4 regions of the Streptomyces sp. WAC03905 genome follow, and region 2 is predicted to be linked to each of the others. Evidence: riboswitches for the same ligand, from Rfam matches in the RefSeq annotation. Region 2 holds a riboswitch; each other region holds the start of a gene.
The links. A riboswitch is a leader RNA that binds a small molecule or an ion and turns the genes downstream of it on or off. The one in region 2 is predicted to bind cobalamin.
Positions count from the first base shown of each region.

Region 1: linked by a shared signal. The riboswitch ahead of AC2RP6_RS04625 (ABC transporter substrate-binding protein) and the one ahead of AC2RP6_RS07870 (CoA-acylating methylmalonate-semialdehyde dehydrogenase) in region 2 are both predicted to bind cobalamin.
Region 3: linked by a shared signal. The riboswitch ahead of AC2RP6_RS15110 (ribonucleoside-diphosphate reductase subunit alpha) and the one ahead of AC2RP6_RS07870 (CoA-acylating methylmalonate-semialdehyde dehydrogenase) in region 2 are both predicted to bind cobalamin.
Region 4: linked by a shared signal. The riboswitch ahead of metE (5-methyltetrahydropteroyltriglutamate--homocysteine S-methyltransferase) and the one ahead of AC2RP6_RS07870 (CoA-acylating methylmalonate-semialdehyde dehydrogenase) in region 2 are both predicted to bind cobalamin.

Region 1 covers NZ_JBXYDZ010000003.1:376,016-383,575, forward strand. The annotation lists partial or broken gene AC2RP6_RS04605 (N,N-dimethylformamidase beta subunit family domain-containing protein) at 1-850, shown strand, start outside; gene AC2RP6_RS04610 (VOC family protein) at 934-1,338, shown strand; gene AC2RP6_RS04615 (ABC transporter ATP-binding protein) at 1,311-2,162, opposite strand; gene AC2RP6_RS04620 (FecCD family ABC transporter permease) at 2,159-3,187, opposite strand; gene AC2RP6_RS04625 (ABC transporter substrate-binding protein) at 3,184-4,179, opposite strand; cobalamin riboswitch at 4,222-4,358, opposite strand; gene AC2RP6_RS04630 (GNAT family N-acetyltransferase) at 4,507-4,980, opposite strand; gene AC2RP6_RS04635 (SMI1/KNR4 family protein) at 5,151-5,678, opposite strand; gene AC2RP6_RS04640 (glycoside hydrolase family 18 protein) at 5,892-7,220, shown strand; gene AC2RP6_RS04645 (serpin family protein) at 7,285-7,560, shown strand, end outside.
Region 2 covers NZ_JBXYDZ010000003.1:1,082,401-1,089,960, forward strand. The annotation lists gene aceA (isocitrate lyase) at 1-46, opposite strand, end outside; gene AC2RP6_RS07860 (short-chain fatty acyl-CoA regulator family protein) at 431-1,834, shown strand; gene AC2RP6_RS07865 (cobalamin-binding protein) at 1,844-2,758, opposite strand; cobalamin riboswitch at 2,821-2,991, shown strand; gene AC2RP6_RS07870 (CoA-acylating methylmalonate-semialdehyde dehydrogenase) at 3,187-4,686, shown strand; gene AC2RP6_RS07875 (acyl-CoA dehydrogenase family protein) at 4,683-5,837, shown strand; gene AC2RP6_RS07880 (enoyl-CoA hydratase/isomerase family protein) at 5,834-6,919, shown strand; gene mmsB (3-hydroxyisobutyrate dehydrogenase) at 6,913-7,560, shown strand, end outside.
Region 3 covers NZ_JBXYDZ010000003.1:2,847,903-2,855,462, reverse strand. The annotation lists gene AC2RP6_RS15120 (hypothetical protein) at 4-228, shown strand; gene AC2RP6_RS15115 (ribonucleotide-diphosphate reductase subunit beta) at 314-1,330, opposite strand; gene AC2RP6_RS15110 (ribonucleoside-diphosphate reductase subunit alpha) at 1,330-3,717, opposite strand; cobalamin riboswitch at 3,854-3,975, opposite strand; gene AC2RP6_RS15105 (GNAT family N-acetyltransferase) at 4,027-4,524, opposite strand; gene AC2RP6_RS15100 (CstA-like transporter-associated (seleno)protein) at 4,610-4,807, opposite strand; gene AC2RP6_RS15095 (carbon starvation CstA family protein) at 4,804-7,056, opposite strand; gene AC2RP6_RS15090 (GntR family transcriptional regulator) at 7,162-7,560, opposite strand, start outside.
Region 4 covers NZ_JBXYDZ010000003.1:749,804-757,363, reverse strand. The annotation lists gene AC2RP6_RS06395 (acyl-CoA dehydrogenase family protein) at 1-211, shown strand, start outside; gene AC2RP6_RS06390 (enoyl-CoA hydratase/isomerase family protein) at 208-1,296, shown strand; gene mmsB (3-hydroxyisobutyrate dehydrogenase) at 1,293-2,195, shown strand; gene AC2RP6_RS06380 (enoyl-CoA hydratase) at 2,192-2,968, shown strand; gene AC2RP6_RS06375 (CbtB domain-containing protein) at 3,318-3,545, shown strand; gene AC2RP6_RS06370 (CbtA family protein) at 3,558-4,385, shown strand; cobalamin riboswitch at 4,543-4,743, shown strand; gene metE (5-methyltetrahydropteroyltriglutamate--homocysteine S-methyltransferase) at 4,924-7,248, shown strand; gene AC2RP6_RS06360 (cytochrome P450) at 7,554-7,560, shown strand, end outside.

The DNA.
Region 1 (7,560 bases), 710 kb from region 2:
CTGATCGCCCTCGCCGAACGGCTCGGCATACCCCTCGCCTACGCGACCACCACGGACGTCGCGCGGGAGAAGCGGCTGCTGGAGGGCGCCGCGGCGGTGCTCTCGCTCGGGCACGACGAGTACTGGTCGCCGGAGCAGCGCGCCCACTTCACGGCCGCCCGCGACGCCGGCACCAACATCGCGATCCTGGGCGCCAACTGCTGCTTCCGCCGCATCCGGCTGGAGGCCTCCGAACTGGGGCCGGACCGGACCCTGGTCTGCTACAAGTCCTCCTACGCCCAGGACCCGGGCTTCAAGCGGGGCCATCCCGCGACCGTGGACTTCCGTTCGGCGCCCGGCGCCGACCCGGAGAAGCTCCCTGCTCGGCGTGATCTACGACGGCTACCCGGTGGACGCCCCGTACGTGGTGACCCACCCCGGCCACTGGCTGTTCGAGGGCACCGGCGCGAAGGCGGGCGACCGCTTCGAACACCTCGTGGGCGTGGAGTACGACAAGGTCAACACCGGTTTCACCACGCCCAGGCCGATCGAGATCCTGGCCCACTCCCCCGTGGTGTGCGAGGGCCGCCCCAGCCACCAGGACACCGCGTACTACACGGTGCCGAGCGGGGCGGGCGTGTTCGCCACCGGCACCATGCGGTGGGTGGAGGCCCTGGACGCGACGGGCGACGGCCGCAGCGGACGCAACCACGGCCTGGACGCGCGGTCCGGGGCGCTGACCACCCGGGTGACGGAGAACCTGCTGCGGGTGTTCGCGGCGGGCCCGGCCGGCCGCACGCACCCGGCGCAGGACAACGTCAAGGCGGTGTACGGGACTTCCAGCACTCCTGATCGGCAGGACACCCGCTAGGGTGGCGTCACGGCATCGCGTGCCGGTCACCGACCGGGTGAGGCATGGAGGTGCCGTGATGTGCCTTCCGGAGGCATTCACCCATGTCCGTACAGCTGAACCACACGATCGTCCACGCCCGTGACAACCGGGAGTCCGCCGCATTCCTGGCGCACGTCCTCGGCCTGGAGGTCGGGCCCGAGTGGGGGCCGTTCGTCCCCGTCGAGACCGCCAACGGCGTCACCCTGGACTTCGCCACCATCCCGGCCTCGTCCATCACCCCTCAGCACTACGCCTTCCTCCTCTCCGAAGAAGAGTTCGACGTCGCGTTCGAGCGGATCCGCGCCGCGGGGGTCCCGTACTTCGCCGACCCGCACGGCAGGATCCCCGGCGAGATCAACCACAACGACGGGGGTCGCGGCGTGTACTTCACGGACCCGGCGGGGCACGGGATGGAGATCATCACGCGCCCCTACGGGTATCAGGAACCCGTGACGGCGGGCAGGTAGACGACGTTGGGCGCGCCCGTGTCGGGGTGGATCCCGACCCGGGCGCGCACTCCGTAGACCTCGGCCAGCAGTTCTTCGGTGAGCACCGCACGCGGCGGCCCCGAGGCGACGACGCGGCCGCCCGACAGGACGTACAGCCGGTCGCAGAAGGCGGCGGCGAGGTTGAGGTCGTGCAGGACGAGCAGGCTGGTCGCGGGCAGTGCCCGGACCAGGCCGAGGACCTCCAGCTGGTAGCGGATGTCCAGATGGTTGGTCGGCTCGTCGAGGGCGAGCAGCCCCGGGTCCTGGACGAGGGCGCGGGCCACCAGGACGCGTTGCCGTTCGCCGCCGGACAGTTCGTCGAAGCGGCGGTCCGCGAAGGGGCCGGCGCCCACGGTCTCCAGGGCTCCCGTGACGCGCCGTACGTCGTCCGGACCGTCCTGCTGCCAGAAGCGCTTGTGCGGGCTGCGCCCCATGGCGACGACCTCTCGGACGGTCAGCCCGAAGGTGCCGGTGGCGTCCTGCGGCACCACCGCAACGCGCCGCGCCCGTTCCTTGACGGTGAGCGCGTCCGCGTCCGCGCCGTCCAGCAGCACCCGGCCGGCGGTCGCCCGCAGGGTGCCGTAGACGCAGCGCAGCAGGGTGGTCTTGCCGCTGCCGTTGGGGCCGACCACCCCCACCGTCTCGCCGGGCCGGGCGGTGAGGTCGATCCCGTGGAGGAGGGTGTGTCCGTCGGTCTCGTGGCTCAGGCCTTCGACGGCGAGTCCCACCGGCCGGGAGGCGCCGGCCGTCGCGGGCGGCGCGATCGGCCCGGTCGACCCGGACGGTTCGGTCGTCGCGGTCATCCGGTCACTCCTTCGGTGCGGGTGGAGCGGCGCAGCATCCAGAGGAAGCAGGGCCCGCCGACGAGGGCGGTGACCACGCCCACCGGTATCTCCTCGGGGGCGGCGGCGGTACGGGCGACCAGGTCGGCCAGGACCAGGAACACCGCACCGCCGAGCGCGGCGACCGGCAGCAGTGCCCGGTGGCCGGCGCCCACGGCCATCCTGGCGGCGTGCGGGACCATCAGCCCGACGAAGCCGATCGCCCCGCTGCAGGCGACGAGCACGCCGATGACCAGTGAGGTCAGGACGAACACCGCGGCGCGGAAGCGTCCGGTGTCCAGGCCCAGGGTGTGCGCGCCCTCCTCCCCGGCGAGGAGCAGGTCGAGCGGCCGGGCGAGGGTGAGGAGCAGTGCCCCTCCGACGATCAGCGCTGCGGCGGGCAGGGCCAGTTCCTCCCAGCGCGCCCCGCCGAGTCCGCCGAGGGTCCAGAAGAGCACGGAGCGGATCTGGTCGGGGTGCGCGGCGAGGACGAGGACGAGGCTGGTGAGGGCGGACAGGATGTACTGGACGGCCACGCCGGCCAGGATCAGCCGGCCGGTGGTCATGGTGCCGCCGCGCCGTGCCATGGCGTAGACGGCGACGAGCGCTGCCATGGAGCCGGCGAACGCGGCCAGCGGTACGCCCATGCCGAATCCGGCGGCGGCCGAGCCGAAGACGATCACGAGGACGGCTCCGGCGGAGGCGCCGGAGGAGGCCCCGAGCAGGAAGGGGTCCGCGAGCTGGTTGCGTACGAGGGCCTGGAGCACGGTGCCCGCCACGGCGAGCCCCGCTCCTACGACGGCGCCGAGCAGGATCCGCGGCATGCGCACGTCCCACACGATGGAGGCGAAGGCTCCGGTGGGCCGGTCCCCGGCGAGACCGCCGAGGACGATGTCGAGCACCCGGTCGGGGGCGATCCGTACGGGGCCCAGCGCCAGGCCGGCGAGGGCCGACGCGGCGAGCGCGGCGGTGAGTACCGCGAGGACCGCCCCGGTGCGCTGCCTCACGCGGCGTTCGGGTGGAGCTGGCCGCCCAGCGCCTCCACGGCGTCCGCCACCCGGACGCCGAGGACGACGGAGGAGAGCGGCAGCACGACGAACCGCCGGTTCTTGACGGCGGGCACCTCGGCGAGGGCCGGGTCGTTCAGGAGTCGCTGCTTCTTGGCCTCGACGGTGGTGCCGCCGTAGTCGTAGATGAGGACGACCTCGGGCTTGCGCTCGATGACCTTCTCCCAGGCGACGTCGCCGAAGGTGTCTTTGAGGTCGGCGAAGACGTTCGTGCCGCCGGACAGGGAGATGATCTCGTTGCCTATGCCGTTGCCGCCGGAGGTGGAGGCGGATGCCTCGCCGGAGTCGTAGGCGAAGACGGTCGGCCGGGGGCGGTCCTTGACCCGTGCGGTCACGGCGTCGATGCGGCGCTGCTCGTCCGCGATGAGCTCCGTTCCGCGGTCGGGCACGCCGAAGGTCCGGGCGACCTCGGTGATCTCGGTCCGGAGCTGGTCGAGGCCGACGGCCCCTTCGGTGCAGTACTCCACGTTGAGGCGGGAGTTGATGCCGGTGCGGGCGAGTCCCTCGCGGTCGCGGCCCTGTGCCTTGTCGAAGGCGCTGGCGTAGCCGCCGTAGACGAAGTCGGGGTCGGCTCCGAGGAGGACCTCCTTGGAGGGGTATTCCTCGGCCAGCACCTTGATCTTGTCGTAGGCGGGCCGGTAGGCGGGCAGTACGGCGTCGTCGAGGTAGGCGGTGCCGGTGATGCGGTCCCCCAGGCCGAGGGCGAGCAGCAGTTCGGTGGAGTGCTGGTTCATGGTGACGGCGCGCCGCGGCGGAGCCTGGTAGGTGCTGCTCACACCGCAGTTGGTGACGGTGTACGGGAAACCGGGCGCGGCGGCGGGGTCGCCGGTGGCACTGTCCGGGCCGGCCCCGGGTGAACCGGCGCAGCCGGTCAGGGATATGAGGAGCGCGAGGGGGGTGAACGCGCGCAGGGCGGCGCGGGAACGCGACATGGCGGGGCCTCTCCGGGGGATCCGCGTCCCCTGGTCGACGTGAAGGAGCAGGGGCGGTGCGTCAGTGTCTGACTCCCGGTCTCCCGCGTGGGGAGACCGGTCACAGTGGCGGGACCGCACCGGAATCGCACCGGTTTCCTGTCCTGCACCGCCTGGTTACGCGCCCAGTCTGCCAGAACGCCCACGTGGGGTGGGGTGGGGGCCGGATTCGGCGGGGGTCCCCGTGGCTTCAGCGGACCAGGTGCGCGTCCTCCTCGGCCCACCGCCGGAACGACCGGCCCGGGACGCCGGTGATGCCCGACGGGCCGCGCGGCCGGCGGGCACGACCTACGTCGTGATCAGGTCCATCCCGGGGTACCGGGCGGGGACGAAGCCCGCGGCACGGTACACGGGCTCGCCCGCGGAGCTGGCGTGCAGTTGGACGTAGTGGACGCCGAGTCCGTTCAGCCACTCGACCAGCCCGGCGACGATCCGTCCCGCATGGCCCTGCCCGCGGGCCGCCGCCTCCGTGACCATGCCGTCGATGTAGCCGCGCCGCCCGTCCGGCCACCGCGGCCCGGGCAGGTGGTACGTCACCCAGGCCATGCCCGCGGCCAGCAGCGGCTCACCGGGCCCGCCGCCGACGACCAGACAGGTGCAGTCGGACCGGTCCCCCGCGACCCGTTCGGCGAACCAGCCGCGGGCGATGGCCCGCCACGGCGCGTCGGCCGGTCCGGGGTCGACGCCGAGGGCGTCGAGCGCGGCGGCCCTGAGCCGGATCAGTTCGGGTATGTCGGCGGCGGTCGCCGTACGGGGCTGCATGGTCGGTGTCCTCCTGGGGCTCCCCAACTGGCTGCATACAGCACGAACTTTAGGCACGCACGCCGGCCGGCCGGCGTGCGGGGCTTCCCGGTCGGACGGCAGGACCGGGCCTCACTCGGTCCAGGTGCGCAAGCGCGCCGGGGTTCCAGCGAATTGGCCGCCCCGCGGCGTCAGCGGCAGAGCTCCAGGATGGTGTCGTCGAAATCGGGGAACTCCTCGGCCGCCAGCTCGATCACGGCGCCCGCCGTGCGGCGCGCGTCGGGAGCGAACCGCTCGGCCACGGCCGTCAGCGCCTCGTCCGGGCGCGAGGTCCAGGCGGCGCCGTACGGCGCGGCCGCCTCGTACGGTCCGCAGCCGTCGGCCAGCAGCCACAGGAAGTCGCCCAGATCGCGGGACACGACGGCCGTCTCCCCCTCGGACCCGAGGAACACCACCGGCTGGTCCGCCACCGCCAGCCCCGGCCGGACGAGCCAGAACGCCGCGTACCCGCCCGTGCCGTCCTGGCCGAAGACGCGGAAGACGCCGCCGTCCAGCTCGTTGTTGCCGGTCCAGGCCCGGAACCAGTCCGTGGTGTCCTCGGCGGACAGGAAGGCCTCGAAGGGCTCGAAGTCGACGCCGTCGCCCTCCGCGTAGTCGAAAGGCGCCGCCATGGCGGCCGCGAGCGCGGCGGGGAACTGTCGGTCGTCGGTGAGCGTCACTCGCACACACTACCGAGGCGCTGCGGCCGCAGTTCGATCAAGGGGGTCGGGAGGAAGCCGCCGCGGGCGGTCCCCGAGGGCATCGGGCCCCCTCGCCGCTCGGGAGCGACCGGTTTCGGCCACCCCCTTGACCGCTCTGGTCCAGACCAATAGTTTCCGGCATGCACCGCCGCACGCGCTCACGCCCACTCCTCGCATCCGCAAAGGAAGCCCATGCGCCGCAGCATGCTCGGCAGACTGGCCGTAGCCGCCTGTTCCCTCTCCCTCCTGACCGCTTTCGCCCCCGCCGACGGGGACGCGTCCGCCCACGGAGGAGCCGGCCGCTCGTACAAGAAGGTCGGCTACTTCACCCAATGGGGCGTCTACGGAAGGGACTTCCAGGTCCAGGACCTCGACGCGAACGGCTCCGCCGGCAGACTCACCCACATCAACTACGCCTTCGGCAACGTCAGCGCGGACGGCAAGTGCTTCACCGGGAACGTGCCCGGCGAGGCCGACGCCTGGGCCGACTACGCCCGTCCGCTCGACGCCGCGAACTCCGTCGACGGGGTCGCCGACACCTGGGACCAGCCCCTCGCCGGCAACTTCAACCAGCTGCGCGAGCTCAAGGCGAAGCACCCCGGCCTCAAGGTGCTGATCTCGCTGGGCGGCTGGAGCTGGTCCACGCACTTCTCCGACGCCGCGCTCACCCCTGCCTCCCGCAAGGCATTCGTCGCGTCCTGCATCGACCTGTACATCAAGGGCAACCTCCCCCAGGACGGGACCCGGGGCGGGGCCGGAGCCGCCGCCGGCGTCTTCGACGGGATCGACCTCGACTGGGAGTGGCCCGGTTCCGCGGGCGACACCGACACCACCTACCGCCCCGAGGACAAGCGCAACTTCACCGAACTGGTCAAGGAGTTCCGCAGCCAGCTCGACGCGTACGCGCGCAGCCAGAAGCGGGGCACGAAGTACGAGCTGACGGCCTTCGTCCCGACCGCCCCCGCCAAGATCGACGCGGGCTTCGACGTCCGCCGCATCATGCGCGACCTGGACTTCGTCAACCTCCAGGGCTACGACTTCCACGTCTCGGGCGAGCCGAGGACCGCGCAGCAGTCCGCGCTGTACGCCCGGGGCGACTTCAGCGTCCAGGGCACCGTGGAGGCCTGGCAGCGACGCGGGGCGCCCGCGCACAAACTCGTGATGGGCATGCCGTTCTACGGGCAGGGCTGGACCGGCGTCAGCGGCGGCGGCGACGGCATGGGCCAGCCCGCCACCGGGCCGGCCCCCGCCACCTGGGCCGCCGGGTACGAGGACTACAGGGCGCTGAAGAAGCTGGCGGACTCCGGCGCGTACCAGGTCCACCGCGACCGGCGCAACGGACACGCCTGGCTCTTCGACGGCTCCACCCTCTGGACCTACGACGACCCCCAGGTGCTGCGCGCCAAGACCGGCTACATCCGGGAACACGGCCTGGGCGGCGCGATGTTCTGGTCGCTGGACGCGGACACCGCCGACGGCGAGCTGATGACGGCCGTCGACCGGGGCCTGCGCGGCCGCTGACCGGCGCCGCCGGGCCGTGGACGTCCGTCCGGCCCGGCGGCGCCCCTCCACGTACCCTCCCCGCATGACGCAGACGCAGACGCCTTCGACGGTACGGGCGGTCAACCACCTCACCGCACGTTGGGCCGCGCGGGCCGCCACCGGCGGGGGCACGGTCTTCACCGCGGCCGGGGTCTGGCCGCTGCTCGCGCTCCTCGCGGACGGCTCCGCCGGTCCGGCCCGCACCGAACTGGCGCAGGCCCTGGGTACGCCCGCCGGGGACGCGGCGGGCGCCGCGCGGGAGCTGCTCGGTGCGCTGGACGGCGTACGGGGGCTCAGTACCGCGACCGGCCTGTGGGTC
Region 2 (7,560 bases):
GCTGCTTCAGCTGCTCGGCCGCCGCCGTCGTGTTCGTGTCTGCCATGACCGTCACCGTCTCCATGAATCGCTTGGTCTGCCAATGCCGCGTCCGTCGCGACGAGAGATTGGCACTGTGTGCCGTGTTCTTGGGTTTGCGGCCGCCGGCCCCCACCTGGGGAGGAGCTGGGCAATGCTGCAGGTCAGCCGGGGCGGACGGCCGGAATCTCCGACGTCAGGGCGCGAGTCGGGCTCCGTCCAGTCGGCCCGGCCGCCGGGGGTCCGGCGGGCCGCACGACAGACTCTGACAGCGGCACGCAGTGCCATCAATGCCGCACATCTGCCAACTTCTGCGAATCTTCTGCGGCCGAATTGCCAAGCTTGCAAAGGTTGGCGTGGGCAGGATCGTGCGTACGCTGAAGCCCTGGCGGGAGCGGCTGAAGGAGCCCAGGTGAGCAAGACGTACGCGGGAGCGCGGCTGCGGCGGCTGCGCGAGGAGCGCCGGATGAGCCAGGCCGAGCTGGCCCGGGTCCTGGCCATCTCCCCCAGCTACCTGAACCAGATGGAGCACGACTCCCGGCCATTGACCGTGCCTGTCCTGCTGCGGCTGACCGAGGCGTTCGGCGTGGACCCCGGCTTCTTCTCCGAACGCGACACCAGCCGGCTGGTGGCCGATCTGCGCGAGGCACTGGCGGGCGAGATCGCCGGGGCCCGCGTCTCTTCTTCGGACCTCGCCGAGCTCGCGACCCGGATGCCGGCGGTGGCCTCCGTCCTGCTGGACCTCGGTCGGCGCAGCCAACTCCTGGCCGAGCGGCTGGCCGACACCGCCGACGGCCGGGACGGTGGACCGGCCGCGCCGCGTTCACCGCACGAGGAGATCCGCGAGTTCTTCTACCGCCGCCAGAACTACCTCCACGACACCGACGTCGCCGCCGAGGGCCTCGCCCGGGAGATGGGCATCCGCCCGGGAGAGGTCGTCCGGCTGCTGTCGAAGCGCCTGGCCGACCACCACGGGATCCGGCTCACCTCGGACTCCGACCGCCTGCACCACTTCGATGCCGGAACGCGGGTCCTGCACCTGTCCGGTCGGCTCCGCCCCGGCCAGCAGGCGTTCCGCATAGCCACCCAGCTGGCGCTCCTGGAACACGGGGACGAGCTGGACCGGCTGGCCGCCGAGGACTTCGATCCGGGCTCCCCCGCCCACAGCCTGGCCCGCATCGGCATCGCCAACTACTTCGCCGCCGCACTGATCCTCCCGTACCGCGCCTTCCACACGGCCGCCGAAGAGTTCCGCTACGACATCGAACGCCTCACCGACCACTTCGGCCTCGGCTACGAGACCGTCTGCCACCGCCTGAGCACCCTGCAACGTCCCAGGCTGCGCGGGGTGCCGTTCTCCTTCGTGCGGGTCGACCGGGCCGGGAACATGTCCAAGAGGCAGTCGGCGACCGGGTTCCACTTCTCCCGCGCGGGCGGCACCTGTCCGCTGTGGAACGTGTACGAGGCCTTCGCCGCGCCCAGCCGGATCCACGTCCAGGTCGCCGCCATGCCCGACGGCCAGCGTTACCTGTGGACCGCCCGGGCCGTCACCCGGCACCGCGGCGGCTGGGGCGAGCCCGGCAAGACCTTCGCCATCGGGCTTGGCTGCGAGATCCGGCATGCGTCCCGGCTCGTCTACTCCGACGGCCTCGACCTGGACAACGCCTCCGCCGCCACCCCCATCGGCATGGGATGCCGGCTCTGCGAACGCCTCGACTGCCCCCAGCGCGCCGTCCCGCCCCTCGGCCGGACACTCACCGTTGACGAGAACAGCAGCACGTTCATCCCCTACCCCGTCGCCCGGGACCGGGGCTGAGGATCCGGCTCACCGCAGCCGCCGAGCCTCCGCCTCGGTCACCGGGTCCCCCGCCCGTACGCCGTGGAGCACGTGGGCGAGCACCTCGGCGCCGCGGACCACGCGGGGGCCCGGCCGGTTGAAGTACGCAGGTCCGTCCAGGACCCACACCTCGCCGGCCGCCACGGCGGGCAGTTCGTGCCAGCCCGGCTGGGCGGTGAGCAGGTCGAGCTCCGTCATGGTCCGCTCGGGCGGGAAACCGCACGGGAGCACGAGGATCACGTCCGGGCGGGCCTCGCGTACCGCCTCCCACGTCATCGGCTTGGTGTGCTCACCGGGCTCGGCCAGGAGCGCTTCGCCGCCGGCCGCGGCGATCTGCTCCGGTACCCAGTGGCCGGCGGGCCAGAGCGGGTCGAGCCACTCGATGGCGACGACCCGGGGCCGCGCTCGCCCCGCCGTGCGGCGCCGGACCTCGGCCAGGCGGCCACGCAACTCCGTGCGTCGCCGCTCGGCAGCCTCCCCCACCCCCAGCAGCTCGCCCACCGTGACCAGGCAGTCCAGTACGTCGTCCAACGTCCGCGGCTCCAGGCTCAGCACCCGGGGGCCGGCGTCCATGACGCGCACCGCGTGGGAGACCGCCTCGTAGGACACCGCGCAGACCTGGCAGAGGTCCTGGGTGAGCAGGACGTCCGGTGCGAGGGCGGCGAGCGCCTCCGTGTCCAGGGTGTAGAGCGAGGATCCACTGTGTGCCGCGCCGCCCACCGCGGTGGAGATCTCCCGGCTGGTGAGCACGTCCGCGTCGAATTCGGCCCGGGTCACGACGGGTACGGAGGCGACCGCTGCGGGCGGCCAGTCGCATTCGTGGGTGCGTCCGACCAGGTCGGAGACGAGTCCGAGGTCCGCCACGATGTCGGTGGCCGCCGGGAGCAGGGAGACGATGCGCATACGGCGACTCTAGGCCCGCCCGAGCGGTGAGTCTGGACTTACTAGGACGTCCAACTATATGTTCCTGGCACAAGGTCCGCGGTGCAGGGAAGCCGGTGTGAATCCGGCACGGTCCCGCCACTGTGACCGGGGAGTGTGCTGCCATCCACACGCCACTGACGAAGTCTGTCGGGAAGGCGGGCGGCGCGCGGGGATCCGGGAGTCAGGATACCGGCCGCGGATTGTTCCCGCGTTTGTCCACGAGGATGGAGCAGACACGCATGGCACCGGTTTGTACCCACGACCCTGGTGATCCGGCGGAGCGCACGCACACCACTTCCGTGCGCTCGTAGTTCCCACGGCTTTCCGCAGCGGCACACCCCCATCAGGGTGTCGTCCGCCGGTCTGCCGTGCCATCCCCGGATCCAACCTGACGAGAGCAGGCACCCATGGTCCGTGAACTCACCCATTTCATCGGCGGAAAGCACACCACCGGCACCTCCGGACTCTTCGCCGACGTGTACGACCCCAACACCGGCGCCGTCCAGGCGCGCGTGCCCCTGGCCGGGCGCGCCGACACCGAGGCCGCCATCGCCAACGCCGAGGAGGCGCAGGTCGATTGGGGGCAGTGGAACCCTCAGCGACGCGCCCGCGTGCTGCTGCGCTTCCTCCAGCTCGTCGAAGGCGAACGCGAGAGCCTGGCCAGGCTTCTGTCTTCCGAGCACGGCAAGACCGTGGCCGACGCCCACGGCGACCTGCAACGCGGCCTGGAGGTGGTCGAGTTCGCCGCCGGGATCCCGCACCTCCTCAAGGGGGAGTTCACCGACAACGCCGGAACCGGCATCGACGTGCACTCCCTGCGCAGCCCGCTCGGCGTGGTCGCCGGCATCACGCCGTTCAACTTCCCCGCGATGATCCCGCTGTGGCAGGCCGCGCCCGCGCTGGCCTGCGGGAACGCGTTCATCCTCAAGCCGTCCGAGCGCGATCCGTCGGTACCGCTGCGGCTCGCGGAGCTGTTCCTGGAGGCGGGACTGCCGCCGGGCGTGCTCAACGTGGTCAACGGCGGCAAGGAGTCCGTCGACACCCTCCTCGAAGACCCGCGCGTCCAGGCCCTCGGCTTCGTCGGCTCGACCCCGATCGCCGCGCACATCTACGCCACCGCCGCGTCCCACGGCAAGCGCGCCCAGTGCTTCGGCGGCGCCAAGAACCACATGATCGTGATGCCGGACGCGGACCTCGACCAGGCCGTCGACGCCCTCATCGGCGCCGGCTACGGCTCGGCGGGCGAGCGCTGCATGGCCATCTCCGTCGCCGTACCCGTCGGCGAGGAGACGGCCGACCGGCTGGTCGCCGCCCTCAAGGACCGCATCGCCACCCTGAAGATCGGCCGGTCCGACGACCCGGAGGCCGACTTCGGGCCGCTGGTCAGCCGGGACGCCCTCGACCGGGTCCGCCGCTACGTCGACATCGGCGTCAACGAGGGAGCCGAACTCGTCGTCGACGGCCGCGGGTTCACTCTGGAAGGCCACGAGAACGGCTACTTCGCCGGCGCCTCCCTCTTCGACCGGGTCACCCCGCAGATGCGCGTCTACCGCGAGGAGATCTTCGGCCCCGTCCTGTCGGTCGTCCGAGCCGCCGACTTCGAGGAGGCCCTGCGCCTGCCGAGCGAGCACCCGTACGGCAACGGAGTGGCGATCTTCACCCGCGACGGGGACACCGCCCGCGAGTTCACACGCCGCGTCAACACCGGCATGGTCGGCGTCAACGTCCCCATCCCGGTACCGGTCGCCTACCACACCTTCGGCGGCTGGAAGCGCTCCGGATTCGGCGACCTGAACCAGCACGGCCCGGACTCGATCCGCTTCTACACCCGCACCAAGACCGTCACCTCGCGCTGGCCCTCCGGGGTCAAGGAAGGCGCGAGCTTCACCATCCCGACGATGGGGTGAGCGCCGTGACCACCGCCCTCACCGAGGACCAGCTCGCCCTGGCCGAGGTCACCCTCGACTTCGCCCAGGAGCAACTGGCCCCCCATGCCCTGGCATGGGACCAGGACAAGCACTTCCCCGTCGACGTCATCCGACAGGCCGCCGCCCTCGGTCTCGCCGGTGTGTACGTCCGCGAGGAACACGGCGGCTCGGGCCTGTCACGCAGCGACGGCGTCCTCGTCTTCGAAACCCTCGCCACCGGCTGCCCGTCCATCGCCGGCTACCTGTCCATCCACAACATGGTCGCCTGGATGATCGACCGCTACGGCGACGACGCCCAGCGCGCCCGCTGGCTGCCCGGCCTGTGCTCCGCGGCGACCCTGGGCAGCTACTGCCTGACCGAACCGGGCGCGGGATCGGACGCCGCCGCGCTGCGCACCCGCGCGGAGCGGCAGGGTGACCACTACGTCCTGACCGGCGTCAAGCAGTTCATCTCCGGTGCCGGATCGGCCGGCGTGTACGTGGTCATGGCGAGGACCGGCGAGTCGGGCCCGGGCGGGATCTCCGCGTTCGTCGTCGAACGCGAGGACCCGGGGGTCTCGTTCGGGCCGAACGAACGGAAGATGGGCTGGAACGCCCAGCCGACCCGCCAGGTCGTCCTCGACGGCGTCCGCCTCCCCGCCGACCGGCGGCTGGGCTCGGAGGGCGACGGCTTCCGCATCGCCATGAGCGGCCTCAACGGCGGCCGACTCGGCATCGCCGCCTGCTCGCTCGGCGGCGGCCAGAGCGCCCTGGACCGGTCGCTGTCCTACCTGGCGGACCGCGAGGCCTTCGGCAGTCGGCTCCTGGACCGCCAGGCGCTCCAGTTCCGGCTGGCCGACATGGCCACCGAGCTGGCCGCCGCCCGCGCCCTGGTCCGGCAGGCCGCCGAGGCCCTCGACACGGGCGATGCGCTGGCCCCGCGACTGTGCGCGATGGCCAAGCGGTTCGCCACCGACACCGGGTACACGGTCGCCGACGCGGCCCTCCAGCTGCACGGCGGCTACGGCTACCTCAGCGAGTACGGCATCGAGAAGATCGTCCGCGACCTGCGCGTCCACCAGATCCTGGAAGGCACCAACGAGGTCATGCGCGTCATCGTCGCGCGCGGACTCACGGAGACCCTGCGATGACCAACCACACACCGACCGATCACGACCACGTCCTCACCCGCACCGAGGACCACGCCGCCTACATCACCCTCAACCGCCCCAAGGCACTCAACGCCCTCAGCCACCCCATGGTGCTCCGCATCGAGGAGGCACTCACGGCCTGGGCCGACGACCCTGCGATCGAGCTGGTCGTCATCGACGGCTCCGGTGACAGGGGCCTGTGCGCCGGCGGGGACATCCGTGCGATCCACGAGGACGCCCGCACCGGCGGCACCGCCTCGGCGGCCTTCTGGCGCGACGAGTACCGGCTCAACGCCCTGATCGCCCGCTACCCCAAGCCGTACGTCGCCCTCATGGACGGCATCGTCATGGGCGGCGGCGTCGGGATCTCGGCCCACGGCAGCGTCCGCATCGTCACCGAACGCTCCCGCGTGGCCATGCCCGAGACCGGCATCGGCTTCGTCCCGGACGTCGGCGGCACGTACCTGCTGGCCCTCGCGCCCGGGGAACTCGGCACCCACCTGGCCCTCACCGGCGCACCCGTCGGCGCCGCCGACGCACTCCTGTGCGGGCTCGCCGACCACTTCGTCCCCTCGGCCGACCTGCCCGCCCTGGCCCGAGAGCTGGCCGCGGAACCCGTACACGCCGTACTGGAGCGGTACGTACGGCAGCCGCAACCCGGCGCCCTCGCCCCGGCGCGCGAGTGGATCGACCATTGCTATTCCGCCGACACCGCCGAGGAGATCGTCGCCCGGCTGCTGGCCTCGGGGGAACCCGCCGCCAAGGCCGCGGCGGACACCCTCCTGTCCAAGTCCCCCACGGCGGTCAAGGTCAGCCTGGCCGCGCTGCGCCGGGCCCGCCGACTCGGACCGCTGGAACGCGTCCTGGAACAGGAATACCGCGTCTCCTGCACGGCGCTGTCCTCCCCAGACCTCGTCGAGGGCATCCGCGCCCAGGTCATCGACAAGGACCGCACCCCGCACTGGTCCCCCGCCACCCTCGAAGAGGTCAGCCCCGCCGCCGTGGACCGGTTCTTCGCCCCGCTCGACGCGCACGAGCTCCGGCTCGGCGCGACCGCTCCGTCTCAGGAGGTCGTCTGGTGACCAGCACCACCGTCGCGTTCATCGGGCTCGGCCACATGGGCGGCCCGATGGCCGCCAACCTCGTCAAGGCCGGCCACCGCGTCCTCGGCTTCGACCTCGTACCCGAGCTGCTGGCCACCGCCGCCGCCCACGGGGTCGAACCCGCTCCGTCCGCAGTCGGAGCCGTAGCGGACGCCGAGGTGGTGATCACCATGCTGCCGGCCGGCCACCACGTCCTCGCCCTCTACCGCGAGCTAGGCGTCCTGGCCGCAGCCCGGCCCGGCACCCTGTTCGTCGACTGCTCCACCATCGACGTCTCCGACGCCCGGGCCGCCCACGAGGCCGCCGCCGCGGCCGGTCACCGGGCACTGGACGCCCCGGTGTCCGGCGGGGTGGTGGGTGCTGAGGCGGCCACGCTCACCTTCATGGCGGGCGGCGGACCCGAGGAGTTCGCCGCCGCCGAGCCGCTGCTCGACGCCATGGGCAAGAAGGCCGTGCACTGCGGCACGGCAGGCGCCGGCCAGGCGGCGAAGATCTGCAACAACATGATCCTCGCCGTCTCGATGATCGGGGTCAGCGAGGCCTTCGTCCTCGCCGAGAGCCTGGGCCTGGACCACCAGGCCCTCTACGACGTCGCTTCCACGGCATCGGGCCAGTGCTGG
Region 3 (7,560 bases), 1.8 Mb from region 2:
TACATGAACACGTTCCTGAGCTTCCTCGCCGTCCTGGCCGTCGCCACCCTCCTGCTGGCCCCCAGCCTCTACGGGGTCCTGCGCGAGCGTCGGACCGACCGGCAGCTGCGGGCCGTCGAGACCCGGCTCGTGTGGCTGCCGCGGCAGAAGGCGGGCGGCATGCCGCCCACCCCGCGCCACCGGTACGGCCCGCGGCCAGGCCGGCGCCGCGGACGCCTCGCCCACTGACCGGCACCGGCCTCCTCCCCGCCCCGGAACGCGAAGAGCCGGGACGCGATCACCTCGCGTCCCGGCTCTCGGTGCCCCGGTGCCCCTAGAAGTCCTCGTCCAGGTCGACCGTGCCCTCGACCGCGACCTGGTAGGCCGACGGGCGGCGCTCGAAGAAGTTCGTCAGCTCCTGGACGCCCTGCAGCTCCATGAACGAGAACGGGTTCTGCGAGCCGTACACCGGCGGGAAGCCGAGCCGGACCAGGCGCTGGTCCGCGACGCACTCCAGGTACTCGCGCATCGACTCGGTGTTCATGCCCGGCAGGCCGTCGCCGCACAGGTCGCGGCCGAACTGCAGCTCCGCCTCCACGGCCTCCTTCAGCATGTCGGTGACCTGCTGCTGGAGCGCGTCGTCGAAGAGCTCGGGCTCCTCCTTGCGGACCGTGTCCACGACCTCGAAGGCGAAGTTCATGTGCATGGTCTCGTCACGGAACACCCAGTTGGTGCCGGTGGCCAGGCCGTGCAGCAGACCGCGCGAGCGGAACCAGTACACGTACGCGAAGGCGCCGTAGAAGAACAGGCCCTCGATGCACGCCGCGAAGCAGATCAGGTTCAGCAGGAAGCGGCGGCGGTCGGCCTGCGTCTCCAGCCGCTCGATCTTCTCGACCGAGTCCATCCACTTGAAGCAGAACTGCGCCTTCTCGCGGATCGACGGGATCTCCTCGACCGCGTCGAAGGCGGCCGCACGGTCGTCCGGGTCGGGCAGGTAGGTGTCGAGCAGCGTCAGGTAGAACTGGACGTGCACGGCCTCCTCGAACAGCTGGCGCGACAGGTACAGGCGCGCCTCCGGGGAGTTGATGTGCTTGTAGAGGGTCAGCACCAGGTTGTTCGAGACGATCGAGTCGCCCGTCGCGAAGAACGCGACCAGACGGCCGATCATGTGCTGCTCGGCGGGCGTCAGCTTCGCGAGGTCCGCGACGTCCGAGTGGAGGTCGACCTCCTCGACGGTCCAGGTGTTCTTGATCGCGTCCCGGTAGCGCTCGTAGAAGTCCGGGTAGCGCATCGGACGGAGCGTCAGCTCGAAGCCCGGGTCCAGGAGGTTCTTCTTGTCGGTGGAGCTCATTACTGGCACGCCTCGCAGGACTCGGGGTTCTCAAGGGAGCAGGCCAGCGCCTCGGCGTCGACGGCCTGCGGGAGGGCCACCGGAGCGGCGGTGGCGGCCTGCGCGGCGCGGGCGATCTTCGTCGCGGGGCGCGAGCGCAGGTAGTACGTGGTCTTCAGGCCCTGCTTCCAGGCGTACGCGTACATCGAGCTGAGCTTGCCGATGGTGGGCGTCTCCAGGAACAGGTTCAGCGACTGCGACTGGTCGAGGAACGGCGTACGGGCCGCCGCCATGTCGATCAGGCCGCGCTGCGGGATCTCCCACGCCGTGCGGTACAGCTCGCGCACCTCGGCCGGGATCCAGCCGAAGCCCTGCACCGAGCCCGAGGAGTCGCGCAGCGCCTCACGGGTCTGGGCGTCCCACACGCCGAGCGCCTTCAGCTCCTCCACCAGGTAGCCGTTCACCTGGAGGAACTCGCCCGAGAGGGTCTCGCGCTTGAAGAGGTTGGAGACCTGCGGCTCGATGCACTCGTAGACGCCGGCGATCGAGGCGATCGTGGCCGTCGGGGCGATCGCCAGCAGCAGGGAGTTGCGCATGCCGGTCTCGGCGACGCGGGCGCGCAGCGCGTCCCAGCGCTCCGGCCAGTTCAGCTCGACGCCGTAGTGGTCCGGGTGCAGGACACCGCGCGCGGTGCGGGTCTGCTCCCAGGCGGGCAGCGGGCCGCTGCGCTCGGCGAGGTCGCAGGAGGCCTCGTACGCGGCCAGCATGATGCGCTCGGAGAGCTTGGTGGACAGCGCCTTCGCCTCGGGGGAGTCGAAGGGCAGCTTGAGCTTGAAGAAGACGTCCTGGAGGCCCATCGCGCCCAGGCCCACCGGACGCCAGCGGGCGTTGGAGCGGCCGGCCTGCTCGGTCGGGTAGAAGTTGATGTCCACCACGCGGTCGAGGAAGGTGACGGCCGTGCGGACGGTCTCGTCGAGGCGCTCCCAGTCGATCTCGCCCGTGTCCGTGAGCACGAAGGCGCCCAGGTTGACCGAGCCGAGGTTGCAGACGGCCGTCTCGCCGTCGTCGGTGACCTCGATGATCTCGGTGCACAGGTTCGAGGAGTGGACGACGGTGCCCGGCTCGGCGGTCTGGTTCGCCGTCCGGTTGGAGGCGTCCTTGAAGGTCATCCAGCCCTGGCCGGTCTGCGCGAGGGTGCGCATCATCCGGCCGTACAGGTCGCGGGCGGGCATGGTCTTGCGGGCCAGGCCGTCCGCCTCGGCCTTGCGGTAGGCGGCGTCGAACGCGTCGCCCCACAGGTCGACCAGCTCGGGCACGTCGGCCGGGGAGAACAGCGACCACTCGGCGTCGGCGTTCACGCGGCGCATGAACTCGTCGGGGACCCAGTGGGCGAGGTTGAGGTTGTGGGTGCGGCGCTGGTCCTCACCGGTGTTGTCGCGGAGCTCCAGGAACTCCTCGATGTCCGCGTGCCAGGTCTCCAGGTACACCGCGGCGGCGCCCTTGCGGCGGCCGCCCTGGTTGACCGCGGCGACGGAGGCGTCGAGGGTCTTCAGGAACGGCACGATGCCGTTGGAGTGGCCGTTGGTGCCGCGGATCAGGGAACCGCGGGCGCGGATGCGGGAGTACGACAGGCCGATGCCGCCCGCGTGCTTGGACAGGCGCGCGACCTGGTGGTAGCGGTCGTAGATCGAGTCCAGCTCGTCCAGCGGGGAGTCCAGCAGGTAGCAGGAGGACATCTGCGGGTGCCGGGTGCCGGAGTTGAAGAGCGTCGGGGAGGAGGGCAGGTAGTCGAGGCGGCTCATCAGCCGGTAGAGCGAGGCGACTTCCTCGACGGCCTGGACGCTCTCGTCCGCGGCGAGACCGCAGGCCACGCGCAGCATGAAGAACTGCGGGGTCTCGATGACCTGACGGGTGATGGGGTGGCGCAGCAGGTAGCGGCTGTGCAGGGTGCGCAGGCCGAAGAAGCCGAAGCGGTCGTCGGCGCCCTCGGCGAGGGTGTGCTCGACCAGCGCGTCCAGGCGGCTCGCGTGCGCGCGTACGAACGCGGCGGTGCGGTCGGCGATCAGGCCCTCGCGGTGGCCGACCTCGACGGAGGCGGAGAAGGAGGTGGAGCCCTGGCTCGCGGCCTCGTCGCGCACGGCCAGCGTCAGCAGGCGGGCGGCGAGCTTCGAGTACGCGGGGTCCTCGGAGATCAGCCCGGCGGCGGACTCGGTGGCCAGCCCCCGCAGTTCGGCCTCGTCGGCGGCGGAACTGCGGCCGCGGAGCGCGGCGGCGGCGACGCGGCCGGGGTCGGTGTCGGGGAGGTCCGCCGTCAGTTCGGTGAGGGTACGCAGCAGCGTGGCCCCCGGGCCCTCGGTGTTGTCGCCAGAAACGGACTCGGCGCGCGGTGCGGAAGGCGCGATGGTCACGGCGGAAGCTCTCCCTCGCTCGGCCCGGGCAACGGCGGGCGGGCGCGGGCGCATGCGGGCGTGGCAGAACGGGCACACCGCACGGCGTCCACCGGCCCAACCGCGAGGCCCGGACGTGTCGGCACCCGGTTCGGTCGATCCGGGCGCGCTGACGGCAGGTCATCGGACTTGGTGTCCGGTTGTCGGACACTTCATACCGTTGCGGGACAGTTCCGGATTCCCACCGGATTCCCCTGCGGCGACAGCAGGCATGAGCATACATGTGGGGGCGCCCTTGTGCGGCACCCCCAACATGTAGTGTCGGCGTGGCTACAGCTTGAGTCGGTACGTCAGGAGTTTCAGGCCCTCGATGGGCGCCCAGTCCCGCTCCGGCGTGCGCTCGAAGCCCAGCCGCACGTAGATCCGGTGGGCCCCGGCCATGCTGCGCTGGGTGGACAGGACGACGCCCGTGACGCCCTCGATCGCCCGCGCCCGCTCGATGCAGGCCCGCACCAGGGCCTCGCCGGCGCCCTGGCCCCGGGCCGCGTGGGCGACCGCCAGCATCCGGAACTCCGCCTCGTCCGGACCGGCGATGTCGGCGAGCGGGCTGCCGGGTGCGGCGAAGGTCACCCCGCCCAGGACCCGCCCGTCGCGCTCGGCGACGAGCACCTCGGCCCGTGCGGCACGGCCGGCCACGTCGCGCAGCACGTGCAGATAGGCGTCGTCCTCGTTGAAGTCCAGGTGCCCGTCGGCGAGGTAGGCCTGCGCCGTGATCCCGCCCAGCGTCTCGTAGTCGGCGGGCACCGCCGTTCTGATCACCATGTCCATGCGGTCGAGTGTGCAGGACGTCCCCGGCGGGGGACGCGCGCAGGCCCCGCCGCGGGGTGCGGCGGGGCCTGTCGGTCGGTGGGGCTCAGCAGCAGCGGAAGCCCTCGCGGGGGTCCGCCTCGCGGGCGTCGGTGCGGGCGCGCTCGAAGGCGCGGCGGGTGAGGACCTCCGCGTCCGGGTCGTGGGAGCGGGCGTGGGCCACGTAGCGGTCGTAGGCGGCCTCCCCCGAGAACTCCCGTACGTAGTACCTCGCCCGGGCCAGGGCGGCGCGTACGCCGCTCACCCCACCGGCTCCTTGACCTGCCCGCCGCCCGGGTCGCGATCCGCCGCCGCGGCGGCGGCGAGCTCCGCCCGCTCCTCGGGGGTGGCGATCAGACCGGCCGGGGCCACGATCTTCGACTCGGTCCACGGGACCTCGGACAGCGTCGCCGAACCGGGGTCGCGGACGGCCTTGAGGCAGGTCCGCAGCGCGTCGGCGAGGACCACGATGATCAGGACCGCGAAGAGGGCGCACAGGACGCCGTCGACCGTGGCGTTGGTGACGACGGTGTGCATGTCGTCCATGTTCTTGGCCGGGGCGAGGACCTTGTCGGCGTCGATGCCGGCCTGGTACTTGTCGCGCTGGGCGAAGAAGCCGACCTTCACGTCGTCGGAGAAGACCTTCTGGTAGCTCGCGGTGAGGGTCACGGTGGCGTCCCAGACCAGCGGCACGCCCGTCACCCACGCCCACTTGAGCCGGCCGGACTTCACCAGCAGCGTGGTGCAGACGGCCAGGGCGACCGCGGCGAGCAGCTGGTTGGCGATGCCGAAGAGCGGGAAGAGCTGGTTGATGCCGCCCAGCGGGTCCTTGATGCCGACCCACAGGAAGTAGCCCCACGCGCCGACGACGATCGCGCTCGCGAACCACACGCCGGGCTTCCAGCTGACGTCCTTGAAGGACTTGTGGACGTTTCCGAGGGTGTCCTGCAGCATGAACCGGCCCACGCGGGTGCCCGCGTCGAGCGTGGTCAGGATGAAGAGCGCCTCGAACATGATCGCGAAGTGGTACCAGAAGGCCTTCATCCCGGCTCCGCCCAGGACGGCGGAGAAGATCTCCGACATTCCGAGTGCGAAGGTCGGGGCGCCGCCGGTGCGGGACAGCAGGCTGGCTTCCTCGACGTCCTTGGCGGCCTGGGTGAGCGCCTCGGGGGAGATGGCGAAGCCGAAGTTCGACACGGCCTGGGAGGCGGACTCGACCGTGGTACCGATGACCCCCGGCGGGGAGTTGACCGCGAAGAAGAGGCCGGGCTCGATGATGCAGGCCGCGATGATCGCCATGACGGCGACGAACGACTCGGTCAGCATGGCGCCGTAGCCGATCATGCGGACCTGGGTCTCCTTCTGGATCATCTTCGGGGTGGTGCCCGAGGAGACCAGGGCGTGGAAGCCCGAGAGCGCGCCGCACGCGATCGTGATGAAGACGAACGGGAACATCGACCCGGCGAAGACCGGGCCGTCGCCACGGGCCGCGAACTCGGTGACCGAGGGCATCTTCAGCGTCGGCATCGCGATGACCACGCCGAGGGCGAGGAGGGCGATGGTGCCGACCTTCATGAAGGTGGAGAGGTAGTCGCGCGGGGCGAGCAGCATCCACACCGGCAGGACGGACGCCAGGAACCCGTACACCACCATCCAGATGACGAGGGTCTCCTTCTCCAGGGTGAAGGTCCCGGCGAAGGAGGACTCGGCGACCCAGCCGCCCGCGACGATGGCGAGCAGCAGCAGGGCGACGCCGATGAGGGAGACCTCGGTGACCCGGCCCGGCCGCAGGACGCGCAGGTAGAAGCCCATGAAGACGGCGATCGGGATGGTCATGCCGATGGAGAAGACGCCCCAGGGGGAGTGCGCCAGGGCGTTGACGATGACCAGTGCCAGCACCGCCAGCAGGATGATCATGATGGCGAACACGGCGACCAGGGCGGCGGCCCCGCCCACGGGCCCGATCTCGTCCCGGGCCATCTGGCCGAGCGAACGGCCGTCGCGGCGGGTGGAGAAGAACAGCGTGACCATGTCCTGGACGGCGCCGGCGAAGATGACGCCCGCGACGATCCAGATGGTCCCGGGCAGGTAGCCCATCTGCGCGGCGAGGACGGGGCCGACGAGGGGGCCGGCGCCGGCGACGGCGGCGAAGTGGTGGCCGAACAGCACCCGGCGGTCGGTGGGATGGAAGTCGACACCGTTGTCGAGGCGTTCGGCGGGGGTGGCCCGCGTCGCGTCGACCTTCAGGACGCGCCGGGCGATGAAGCGCGCGTAGAAGCGGTAGGCGATGGCGTACGAGCCCAGCGCGGCGGCGAGCAGCCAGGCCGCGGAGATCTCCTCGCCGCGCGAGAGCGCCAGCACGCCCCAGCCGATGGCGCCGACGAGCCCGACGAGCACCCATACGGCGATGGACTTGGGGGAGGGCGAGCCCGATGGGGTTGCCGGACTCGCCGTGTCCCGTTGTGTCCCTGTTGCTTCCGGTTCAGGCATGATCCTCGTCCCCTCGTCGATCATCTGCGTAAGGACGCGGAATCTACGGGGGATCGCCTGGTGAACGTAAGACCCCGTCCGCATTCCGGTCGCGGGGATCCGCTGTGCGGGGGCGGCGGGGTACGCGCCTCAGGCGGCGGGGCGCTTGAGCCTGGCGACGAACTTGTAGCGGTCGCCGCGGTACACCGACCGCACCCACTCGACCGGTTCGCCGTCGGCGTCCAGGGAGTGCCGGGACAGCATCAGCATCGGCAGGCCGACATCGGTGCCGAGCAGGCCCGCCTCGCGCGGCGTGGCCAGGGAGGTCTCGATGGTCTCCTCGGCCTCCGCGAGGTGGACGTCGTACACCTCGGCGAGGGCGGTGTAGAGGGAGGTGTACTTGGCGAGCGACCGGCGCAGCGCGGGGAAGCGCTTGGCCGACAGGTGGGTGGTCTCGATGGCCATCGGCTCGCCGCTGGCCAGCCGCAGCCGCTCGATGCGCAGCACCCGCCCGCCGGTGTTGATTTTGAGCAGGCCGGCGAGGGTGTC
Region 4 (7,560 bases), 330 kb from region 2:
GCGCCTGTGCGCCATGGCCAAACGCTTCGCCACCGACACCGGGTACGCGGTCGCCGACGCCGCCCTTCAGCTGCACGGCGGCTACGGCTACCTCAGCGAGTACGGCATCGAGAAGATCGTCCGCGACCTGCGGGTCCACCAGATCCTGGAAGGCACCAACGAGGTCATGCGCGTCATCGTCGCGCGCGGACTGACGGAGACCCTGCGATGACCAACGAAGCCCCTGAAGTCCGCGACGACCACGTCCTCCTGCGCACCGAGGGCCACGCCGCGTACGTCACCCTGAACCGCCCCAAGGCACTGAACGCCCTCAGCCACCCCATGGTGCTCCGTGTCGAGCAGGCCCTCACCGCCTGGGCCGAGGACCCCTCGGTCGAGCTGGTCGTCATCGAGGGCGCCGGCGATCGGGGACTGTGCGCGGGCGGGGACATCCGGGCGATCCACGAGGACGCCCGCTCCGGCGGCACCGCCTCGGCCGACTTCTGGCGGGACGAATACCGGCTCAACGCACTGATCGCCCGCTACCCCAAGCCGTACGTCGCCCTGATGGACGGCATCGTCATGGGGGGCGGGGTCGGCGTCTCGGCCCACGGCAGTGTCCGCATCGTCACAGAACGGTCGAAGGTGGCCATGCCCGAGACCGGCATCGGCTTCGTCCCCGACGTCGGCGGCACCTACCTCCTCGCGCTCGCCCCCGGAGAACTCGGTACCCACCTGGCGTTGACCGGAGCTACCGTCGGTGCCGCGGACGCGCTGCTGTGCGGCCTCGCCGACCACTTCGTCCTGGCGGCGGCGCTGCCCGCGCTGGTGCGGGAACTGGCGGTGGACTGCGTACACGCGGTACTGGAACGCCATGTGGCAGAGCCTCCGGCCGGGGGGCTGGCCTCAGCGCGTGAGTGGATCGACCACTGCTACGCCGCCGACACCGCCGAGGAGATCGTCGCGCGGCTGTCGGCGTCGGGCGTACCCGCCGCGAAGGACGCGGCCGACACCCTGCGCTCCAAGTCCCCCACCGCGGTGAAGGTCACCCTCGCCGCGCTGCGCCGTGCCCGGCACCTCGGGCCGCTGGAACGCGTACTGGAACAGGAGTACCGCGTTTCCTGCGCAGCCCTGTCCTCGCCCGACCTGGTCGAGGGCATCCGCGCCCAGGTCATCGACAAGGACCGTGCCCCGCACTGGTCCCCGGCCGCGCTGGAGGACGTCACAGCAGCGGACGTGGACCGGTTCTTCGCTCCACTCGACGCGAACGAGCTGCGACTCGTCGCGACCGCTTCGTCCCAGGAGGTCGTCTGGTGAGCAGGACCGTCGCATTCATCGGCCTCGGCCACATGGGCGGGCCGATGGCCGCCAACCTCGTCAAGGCCGGCCACCGCGTCGTCGGCTTCGACCTCGTACCGGAGTCGCTGGCCACGGCGGCCACTGCCGGTGTCGAGCCCGCGGCCTCCGCCGTCGCAGCCGCGACGGAAGCCGATGTGGTGATCACCATGCTTCCGGCGGGCCGGCACGTTCTGGCCCTCTACGGTGAGCAGGGGCTGCTGGCTGCTGCGCGACCGGGGACCCTGTTCGTCGACTGCTCCACGATCGACGTGGCCGATGCCCGTGCCGCCCACGAGGCCGTAGTCGCGGCCGGTCACCGGGCACTGGACGCCCCGGTGTCCGGCGGGGTGGTCGGTGCCGAGGCGGCCACGCTCACCTTCATGGCGGGCGGCGGGGCGGACGAGTTCGCCGCGGCCGAACCGCTGCTCGACGCCATGGGCAAAAAGGCGGTGCACTGCGGCGCCGCGGGTGCCGGGCAGGCCGCGAAGATCTGCAACAACATGATCCTCGCGATCTCGATGATCGGAGTCAGCGAGGCGTTCGTCCTCGCCGAGAGCCTCGGTCTCGACCACCAGGCCCTCTACGACGTCGCCTCCACCGCCTCCGGCCAGTGCTGGGCCCTCACCGTCAACTGCCCGGTCCCCGGACCGGTCCCGGCCAGCCCCGCCAACCGCGACTACAGCCCCGGCTTCGCCGCCCCACTGATGGCCAAGGACCTCGGCCTCGCCGCGAACGCACTGCGCTCCGGCGGTGTGGAAGCGCCGCTGGGCCTCAAGGCCGCCGAAATGTACGTGGCGTTCGCCGCCGCCGAGGGCGCGGAGCTCGACTTCTCGGCGATCGTCCGCACCCTCCGACCGCAGAACGGAAACCCCGCATGACCGCCTACGAGACCATCCTCCTGGAACGCAAGGGCCGCGTCGCCGTCCTCACCCTCAACCGGCCCGAAGCCCTCAACGCCCTCAACCTCCAGGTCATGACCGAGGTCGTGGCCGCCACGGAAGAGCTGGACCGGGACCCGGACGTCGGCTGCATCGTCCTCACCGGCTCCGCCAAGGCCTTCGCCGCGGGAGCCGACATCAAGGAGATGCGTCCGCAGAGCTACATGGACATGTACCTCTCGGACTGGTTCAGCGCCTGGGACCGCCTGAGCCAGGTACGCACCCCCACCCTCGCAGCGGTCTGCGGATACGCCCTCGGCGGCGGCTGCGAGCTGGCGATGCTCTGCGACATCCTGCTCGCCGCCGACACCGCCGAGTTCGGTCAGCCCGAGATCAAGCTCGGCGTCATCCCGGGCATCGGCGGCTCCCAGCGCCTGACCCGCGCCGTCGGCAAGGCCAAAGCCATGGAACTGTGCCTCACCGGGCGAACCATGGATGCCGCCGAGGCCGAGCGAGCCGGGCTTGTTTCCCGTATCGTGCCGGCCGGCGAACTGCTCGCCGAGGCCCTCGCGGTGGCCACGACCGTCGCCGAGATGTCCAAGCCGGTCGCGATGATGGCCAAGGACGCCGTGAACCGCGCCTTCGAGACCACCCTCGCCGAAGGCGTCCGCTTCGAACGCCGCCTGTTCCACGCGGTGTTCGCGACAGCCGACCAGAAGGAGGGCATGTCCGCGTTCGTGGACAAGCGCCCGCCGCACTTCACCCACAGCTGAGCCCGCCCCCGCGTCCGGGGCCGGCAGATCCAGCCTTCCCCGGACCGGGTACTGGGCACGGGGAGGGCCGCCGGGTTTTCGGTGGGTGTGCGGCGGCCGAACTGCGCGCCCTGGCACCCGCTGTGATCAGGGACTCACGGTCTTGGCCGGGGGCCCGCCACGCGGTAGCGTCAACGCGACATAAAGACATAGCGACGACGGCGAGACGGAAGTCCGGTGTGAATCCGGCATGGTCGCGCCACTGTGTGCTGCGGCGGCTCCTCCCGGGGGGCGTCGCGGCGAGTCAGACCCGAGGACCGTCGTCCTGCACCACCGTATGGGACGCGTTGTTCCCCGAGGAGGTTCCATCATGGCCGAGGCCGTCGCTTCCGCTGCCGTATCCACCCCCGCCCTCGCCCCGTCGGCTCCGCTGCCCGTCAAGGCCGTACTGCCCTGGGCGGTCTTCGTCGGCCTGCTGATGCTCGTGGCCCTGTACTTCGTCGGTGCCGAGCAGGGTGCCACCGCCGTGTTCGCCGGCGAGGGCGTGCACGAGTGGGTGCACGACGGCCGCCACCTGCTCGGCTTCCCCTGCCACTGAGAGGCCGCGCACATGTACGCCTCCACTGTCAGAGGTCTCCTGGTCCGCGGCATGCTCGCGGGCCTGATCGCCGGACTCTTCGCCTTCGCCGTCGCCTATGTGGTCGGTGAGCCCCCGGTCCGCGGTTCCATCGCCGTCGAGGAGGCCGCGGCCGCCGGGGAAGCGGCTCCCGCGGCCGGTCACGCCGGTCACGGCGGCGCGGCCGCGCCGGACGCGGCCGCCGAGGAGGAGGAAGAACTCGTCAGCCGGCCGGTCCAGTCGACGGCCGGCCTGGCCACCGGCGTCCTGGTCTACGGGGTCGCGCTGGGCGGCATCGCCTCCCTGGCGTTCTCCTTCGCCCTCGGCCGCGTCGGCGGGTTCAGCCCGCGGGCCACGGCCGCGCTCACCGGCGCGGGCGCGTTCGCCCTCGTCTACCTCGTACCGTTCCTCAAGTACCCGGCCACCCCGCCGGCGGTCGGCAACCCGGACACGATCGGACAACGCACCACCCTGTTCTTCCTGATGATCCTGCTGAGCGTGCTGCTCGGCGTCGGCGCGATCATCCTCGGGCGACGACTGGCACCCCGCCTGGGCAACTGGAACGCGACACTCACCGCGGCCGGCGCCTTCGTCGTCGCCACCGCCCTGGCGTTCGTGTTCCTGCCGGACAACAGCGACGCCGTCCAGCCCGGTTTCCCCGCCGCCCTGCTGTGGGAGTTCCGGATCGCCTCCCTGGCCGTCCAACTCGTCCTGTGGACGGTGTTCGCCATCGTCTTCGGCGCCCTCGCCCAGAAACTCCTCGCCACGCGGACCGAGGACGCGGAAGTGACGGCCCGGCAGCAGGTGCCCGCCCTCGGCTGATCCGCGCACAGCACCACCTGCAGAGCCCTGCCGCCCCCGAAATCCGGAGCGGCAGGGCTCTGTTCGTTGCCCGGCCCACGTCCCTCTGTCCATCATGTGGTCCGCAATGTGGACGGTTCTGCTCGCGCTTCGGAAAATCCGCCTAGGGTGGCCGGTGCAGCTGGTTCGCCCCGTCCGCCAGGCGGGATGCGTCGTAAGAGGGAACCCGGTGGGAATCCGGGACTGCCCCGCAGCGGTGAGCGGGAACGACCGCCGTCATACGCACTGGGACCGGACAACGGTCCTGGGAAGCGACGGCCAGTAGGTGCCCGCCGGGAGACCGGCAGGCGTGCCCGCGAGTCCGAAGACCTGCCCGTTGCCCGCGTGCGGACGATTCCGCGTGCGGACATCCCGGTGACCTCGTGGGCGGGTCGGCGTACACAGCGAGCGGCAGCTGCGGCATCGTCCCCGCGGCGTGGTCCGCCCGCTCCGTCGTTCCCTTCGCGTCCGCGTCCCGTCGCCGGGATGTTCCTGGACACATCTCGCGAAGGAGAGTTCCGTGACAGCGAAGCCCGCAGCCGCGGCAGCACGAGCCACCGTGTACGGCTACCCCCGCCAGGGCCAGAACCGCGAACTGAAGAAGGCCGTCGAGGGCTACTGGAAGGGCCGCGTCACCGCCGACGCCCTCCGGGAGACCGCAGCCGCATTGCGCCGTTCCAACTGGCAGCAGCTCGCCGCCGCCGGCCTCCACGACGTACCGACCGGTGACTTCTCGTACTACGACCACGTGCTGGACGCCAGCGTCATGGTCGGCGCCGTCCCCGCCCGCCACCGGGCCGCGGTCGCGGCCGACGCACTCGACGGCTACTTCGCCATGGCGCGCGGCACCCAGGACGTGGCACCGCTGGAGATGACCAAGTGGTTCGACACCAACTACCACTACCTCGTCCCCGAGCTCGGACCCGACACCGTCTTCACCGCGGACCCCGCCAAGCAGGTCGCGGAACTCCGTGAAGCCCTCGCCCTCGGGCACACCGCACGACCGGTCCTGGTCGGCCCGATCACCTACCTGCTGCTGGCCAAGCCCGCTCCTGGCGTGGCCGCCGACTTCGAGCCGCTGACGCTCCTGGACCGGCTGCTCCCCGTGTACGCCGAGGTCCTCGCCGCCCTGCGGGCGGCCGGCGCCGAGTGGGTGCAGCTGGACGAGCCCGCCCTGGTCCAGGACCGCACTCCGGCCGATCTGAACGCCGCCGCCCGCGCCTACCGCGACCTCGGCGCGCTGACCGACCGGCCCAAGCTGCTGGTCGCCTCCTACTTCGGCCGCCTCGGCCAGGCCCTCCAGGTCCTGGCCGCCTCACCTGTAGAGGGCCTGGCCCTCGACTTCACCGAGGCCGGCGCGGCGAACCTGGACGACCTCGCCGCCGTCGGCGGGCTCCCCGGCAAGCGCCTGGTGGCCGGTGTGGTCAACGGACGCAACATCTGGATCAACGACCACCAGAAGTCCCTGACCACCCTCGGTACCCTCCTCGGTCTCGCCGACCAGCTGGACGTCGCCGCGTCGTGCTCCCTGCTGCACGTTCCCCTGGACGCCGCCGCCGAGCGGGACATCGACCCGCAGATCCGGCGTTGGCTCGCCTTCGCCCGCCAGAAGACGGCCGAGATCGCCACCCTGGCCCGCGGTCTGGCCCGGGGCACGGACGCCATCGCCGCGGAACTCGCCGCGAACCGCGCCGACCTGGCCTCCCGCGCCAGTTCGGCCCTCACCCACGACCCCGCGGTCCGGGCCCGCGCCGCGGCCATCACGGACGCCGACGGACGGCGCTCGCAGCCCTACCCCGAGCGGTCCGCCGCCCAGCGGGCACACCTGGGCCTGCCGCTGCTGCCCACGACCACCATCGGATCGTTCCCGCAGACCGACGAGCTGCGCGTGGCCCGCGCCGACCTGCGCGCCGGCCGCATCGACACGGCCGGCTACGAGGCACGCATCAAGGACGAGATCGAAGAGGTGATCTCCTTCCAGGAGAAGACCGGCATCGACGTCCTGGTGCACGGCGAGCCCGAGCGCAACGACATGGTGCAGTACTTCGCCGAGCAGCTCACCGGGTACCTCGCCACACAGCACGGCTGGGTCCAGTCCTACGGCACCCGCTACGTCCGCCCGCCGGTACTGGCGGGGGACATCTCCCGCCCCGAACCGATGACCGTGCGCTGGACCTCGTACGCCCGGTCCCTGACCTCGAAGCCGGTGAAGGGCATGCTGACCGGTCCGGTCACCATGCTCGCCTGGTCCTTCGTACGCGACGACCAGCCGCTCGGCGAGACCGCCCGCCAGGTCGCGCTCGCGCTGCGCGACGAGGTGAACGACCTGGAGGCCGCCGGTACCCCGGTGATCCAGGTCGACGAGCCCGCCCTGCGCGAGACGCTCCCGCTGCGGGCCGCCGACCACGCCGCATACCTGGCCTGGGCCACGGAGTCCTTCCGGCTCACCACCAGCGGGGTCTGTCCGGACACCCAGATCCACACCCACATGTGCTACGCCGAGTTCGGCGACATCGTCCAGGCCATCGACGACCTCGACGCGGACGTCATCAGCCTGGAGGCCACCCGATCCCACATGCAGGTGGCGCGCGAACTCGCCGCCCACGGCTACCCCCGCGAGGCCGGCCCGGGCGTGTGGGACATCCACTCCCCGCGCGTCCCCTCCGCCGAGGAAGCCGCGGACCTGCTCCGGACCGGCCTCAAGGCCATCCCGGCCGAGCGCCTGTGGGTCAACCCCGACTGCGGCCTGAAGACCCGCGGCTGGACGGAGACCCGCGCCTCTCTGGAGAACCTGGTCACCGCCGCCCGGGAGATCCGCACGGAACTCGCGACCGACGGGTCCTGACGACACCGGTCGCGGGCCGGAGTCCTCAGGGGCGCCGGCCCGCGACCGGCCGTGAACCCATGGGTGTCTTCGGTGTCTTCGGCGCTTTGACGTGGCCGGCCACGCCGGGCCGGACCAGCGGCCGGGAGGGTCTTGACGGGAGTGGAGGCCGCTGGCCACCATGTCCGGGCGAACCAGCTCTGCGTTCTTCGGGAATTCCCAACGCGTAACGCACTTCTCCGAATCGACCGCCCTCGGGATCCGGCGGGGCCTCGTCGACGAGGCGTGCCATCACGATCGAGTGAGCCCTTCCTGGAGGTCGAGCCTTGGGCA